DNA from 2 places in the Oceanisphaera sp. IT1-181 genome. Region 1 is predicted to be linked to the other one. Evidence: predicted binding sites of a transcription regulator. Region 1 holds the regulator's gene; the other holds the start of a gene.
What was found. The regulator sigma-54, encoded in region 1, starts transcription at its own class of promoters, with help from an activator protein. The targets are predictions, from matches to a motif close to TGGCACNGTTTTNGCTT.
Positions count from the first base shown of each region.

Region 2: glnA (glutamate--ammonia ligase) is a predicted target of sigma-54. The motif match lies at 1,247-1,263, and genes of this name have one in related genera.

Region 1 covers NZ_CP136856.1:3,042,556-3,045,023, forward strand. Annotated here, with positions in the region: gene lptB (LPS export ABC transporter ATP-binding protein) at 1-51, shown strand, start outside; gene R0134_RS13510 (RNA polymerase factor sigma-54) at 267-1,700, shown strand; gene hpf (ribosome hibernation promoting factor) at 1,724-2,011, shown strand; gene ptsN (PTS IIA-like nitrogen regulatory protein PtsN) at 2,014-2,460, shown strand.
Region 2 covers NZ_CP136856.1:3,394,989-3,397,456, reverse strand. Annotated here, with positions in the region: gene glnA (glutamate--ammonia ligase) at 1-1,097, opposite strand, end outside; gene typA (translational GTPase TypA) at 1,586-2,468, shown strand, end outside.

The DNA.
Region 1 (2,468 bases):
GCCAATGAGCAGGTGAAGAAAGTCTATTTGGGTGAGCAATTCAGCCTGTAGTTATTAAGCTTTAAAGTTATGTAAGTCTGTGGTTATTAAGCCTGTACTTATTAAACCTATGGTTTTTAAGGATAAGGTTATTCCGCCTGTAGGTGAATCGCTATCATAGCGATGCAGCTAACCTCCTGTGCGCTTGAGATAAAAGGACTTTTGATGGATATGGAAGGACTTTTGGGAGGAATTTTTCTTTGTTAAAGCCAACGCTTCAATTACGTATGGGCCAGCAGCTGACCATGACGCCGCAGCTGCAACAGGCCATTCGCCTCTTGCAGCTGTCGACGCTGGAGCTGCAGCAAGAAATTCAATTGGCGCTAGAAAATAATCCCCTGCTCGAGCAAGAAGAAGCCGAAGAGCACGAGTATGACGACGCTGAACTCGATCCGCTGCCCAGCAGCCCAGACGAGCAACTGGCCACCGACAAAGCCATGGAACAGCATACCTTGTCTGACGAGATGCCCATGGACACTCAGTGGGATGATATTTATACCGCCTCGGCGGGTACCAGTGGCACCGGCGGCTTGCCCGCTGGCGTGGAAGACACCGTCTATCAAGGCGAAACCACCGAGACGCTGCAAGATTATCTGCTGTGGCAGATGCAGCTCACGCCCTTTAGCGAAACCGACCAAGCCATCGCCTTGGCCATTATCGATGCCATCGATGAGGCCGGTTATTTAAGTTTAGATATAGACGGCATTTTGGCCTCTGTGAGCGGTGGCGAGCAGCATATAGAAGCGGACGAAATAGAGGCGGTACTGAAACGTATTCAGCACTTTGATCCGTTAGGCGTGGCGGCACGCAGCGTACAAGAGTGTTTGCGTATTCAGCTGGAAGCCCTGCCCGCCGCAACGCCTTGGTTAACTGAAGCACAGCTGCTGATTGAGCAGCACATGGACTTGCTCGGTAATCGCGACTATCGCACCCTGCAGCGCCTGACCAAGCTTAAAGAAGATGAGCTCAGAGATGTATTGGCCTTAATTCAGCAACTTGAACCTCGCCCTGGCAATAACTTGCTGCAACACAACTCTGAGTATGTCATTCCCGATGTAGTGGTCACCAAGCAGCAAGGGGTGTGGAAAGCTGAGCTTAATATGGAGGCGCTGCCCAAGGTGCGGTTAAATCAAACCTATGCGGCCATGGGGCAGAGCAAGCAAGGCAGCGATGGCCAGTTTATTCGCCAACATACCCAAGATGCTAAGTGGTTTATCAAAAGTTTAGAAAGCAGAAATGAGACCTTGCTCAAGGTTGCTAATTGTATTGTCGACCAACAACAGGCATTCTTTGAGTACGGAGCCGAGGCCATGAAACCCATGGTGCTCAATCAGGTAGCGGAAGTGGTTGAGATGCACGAATCGACTATTTCCCGCGTCACTACTCAAAAATTTCTGCATTCGCCCAAGGGTGTGTTTGAGTTAAAATATTTTTTCTCTAGCCATGTGGCCACCGAAAGTGGCGGAGAATGCTCTTCTACGGCGATTCGTGCCTTTATTAAGAAATTAGTCGGGGCAGAAAATCCGGTTAAGCCATTGAGCGACAGTAAAATCGCGCAATTATTAGCCGAACAGGGGATACAGGTGGCCAGACGGACCATAGCCAAGTATCGTGAGTCGTTGGCCATCCCCCCTTCCAATCAGCGCAAACGCCTGTTGTAAGGTGAACCAATAAGGAAGACTTTATGCAAATAAATCTGACTGGCCACCATGTAAATATCACAGACTCATTACGTGACTATGTGCACAGCAAATTCGCCAAGCTGGAACGTCATTTCGATAATATCACCATAGTGCACGTGGTACTGACGTTGGAAAAACTGCAGCAAATTGCCGAAGCCAAAATTAATCTGAGTGGAGGTGAAATTTTTGCCACTTGTCAGCAAGATGACATGTACGCTGCCATCGACGGTTTGTTTGACAAACTCGATCGCCAAGTTATTAAACACAAAGAGAAGCTAAAGCAAAAATAACTATGGAAGTCGCCGATATATTAAGCAGAGATTGCACGCGTAGTGCCATCCCCTGCACAAGCAAAAAACGGGCGCTGGAAATTATCAGTGAACTCGCAGCCCAACACCTCAACATCAGCAGTCAACAATTGTTTGACTGCCTTTTGGCACGGGAAAAAATGGGCAGTACGGGTATAGGTAACGGTATTGCCATTCCTCATGGCCGCATTAGCAATGACAATCAAGCCACGGCCGTGCTGCTTACCTTTGCCGAGCCGGTAGAGTTTGATGCCATCGATAACCAGCCGGTTAGCCTGGTTTTTGCCTTGCTGGTCCCTGAGCAAGAGTGCAAACAACACCTCAAAACCCTGTCATTGATTGCCGAAAAGCTCAGTGACAAACAGATTTGTAAGCAATTACGTCAAGCCAGCAGCGATGACGAGCTTTATCAAATTATGATTTCTTCTTAAGGAGCATA
Region 2 (2,468 bases), 350 kb from region 1:
GCGGCCGGATCCGGAAAGCGAGTCTCAATGCGGCGTGCTTTTGGCGAGTTTACCAAAGGAATACGAATGGACGCCGAGCGGTTACGAGCCGAATAAGCCAGCATTACCGGCGCTTCAAAGCCAGGTACCAAACGCTTATAAGAGTTAGTGGAAGGGTTGGTAATGGCGTTAAGCGCGCGAGCATGTTTAATGATGCCGCCGATATAGAACAAGGCCATTTCTGATAAGCCGCCGTATAAGTCGCCGGCAAACAGGTTAACGCCGTTTCTGGCCAGCGACTGATGCACGTGCATGCCAGAGCCGTTATCGCCCACCAATGGCTTAGGCATAAAAGTGGCGGTTTTATTAAAGGCATGGGCCACGTTATGCACTACGTATTTGTAGATTTGAATTTCATCGGCTTTTAGCGTTAGGCTATTAAATTTACAGGCAATCTCGTTCTGGCCGGCGGTGGCTACTTCATGGTGGTGTGCTTCAACCACTAAGCCCATTTCTTCCATCACTAAGCACATGGCAGAGCGAATATCTTGAGATGAGTCGATAGGCGCTACTGGGAAGTAGCCGCCTTTCACGCCTGGGCGGTGGCCTTTATTGCCGCCCGCGTATTCACGACCTGAATTCCATTTGGCTTCAACGTCGTCAACTTTAAAGAAGCTGCCAGACATATCGGTATGAAAACGCACGTCATCGAATAAGAAGAATTCTGGCTCTGGGCCAATTAATACCGTATCGGCGATGCCGGTGGCGGTAAGATATTCTTCGGCGCGGCGGGCAATAGAGCGCGGGTCACGGTCGTAGCCGAGCATGGTGCCTGGCTCAAGAATGTCGCAACGGATAATCAGCGTGGAGTCATCGGTAAAAGGATCCATGACCGCTGAGCTTGGGTCGGGCATTAATACCATGTCTGACTCATGAATGGTTTTCCATGCTGCCATAGAGGAACCATCGAACATTTTTCCTTCTTCAAAGAAATCGTCGTTTACCTGCCCGACCGGAAAGCTGATATGCTGTTCCTTACCTTTGATGTCGGTAAAGCGTAAATCGATGAATTTAACATCGTGTTCCTTTATCATGTCCATTACAGTGTCTATTGACATGGATTTCGACCTCCAAAAATAATCATCTTATGGTGGACCATGGGTAGAATCGACTCATGATCCGTTGCCAGCTATAAACGAAGCTATGGCCAAAAAATACGGCCTAATTCAGTGCTTAGCACGAGTTAAACGTTACTTATGCACTGAACAAGCGAAATCTATGCCACATTGTCAAAGCTTATTATATAAAGCCAAACGTTGGTTTTATAAGACCAAACATTAGATATTAAGACCCAATATTTGTCATTACGCTGTTGAGTAGCTTGGATTAGCAAACCTAGTGGGAGCTAGCCTAATGCTATTTCTGCACCATATTGGTGCGTAGCGGATCTTCTCAGTGCACTGTGTTAGGCGCAGCCCATCATGGTGTATTCGACGTCACTTGGAAAGCGAGCTTAGAGTAATTTTCGATACTTCTAGGTAGATCAGCACTAGCCGAGTAAAATGACAGACCATTTTTTACCCACTTTCGGTATTTTGAGGCAGGAATGTTAGAAAATTTACGTAATATCGCAATCATAGCTCACGTTGACCATGGTAAGACTACTCTGGTAGACAAGCTGTTGCAGCAATCTGGAACCCTAGAGAGCCGCGGCGAAGCAGAAGACCGAGTCATGGACTCCAACGACATCGAGCGGGAACGCGGCATTACCATTCTTGCCAAGAACACCGCGATTCGTTGGACTTCTCCTACTGATGCTCAAGAATACCGCATCAACATAGTAGACACCCCAGGACACGCCGACTTCGGTGGTGAAGTGGAGCGCGTACTGTCTATGGTTGATTCCGTATTGTTGCTGGTTGACGCCCAAGAAGGCCCAATGCCACAAACGCGTTTTGTAACTCAAAAAGCGTTTGCTCAAGGCCTAAAGCCAATCGTTATCATCAACAAAGTTGATAAGCCAGGCGCTCGTCCTGACTGGGTATTGGACCAAATTTTCGACTTGTTCGATAACTTAGGTGCCACCGACGATCAGCTGGACTTCCAAGTCATTTATGCTTCTGGCATCAACGGTTGGGCTTCTTTAGATGTGGACGCGCCTGAGCCAGACATGACCACGCTGTTCCAAACTGTTGTTGACCAAGTACCGGTTCCTGATGCGAACCAAGACGGTACGCTGCAGATGCAGATCTCTCAGATCGATTACTCCTCTTATGTAGGCGTTATCGGCATTGGTCGTATCAAGCGCGGTACCGTTAGGCCTAACCAGCAGGTCACCATTATTGGTGCCGATGGCAAGACCCGTAACGGTAAAGTCGGCTTAGTGATGGGCTACTTAGGCCTGCAACGTACCGAAACCACTGAAGGTACTGCCGGTGACATCATCGCCATTACTGGTTTGGGCGAGCTGAAAATCTCTGACACCGTAT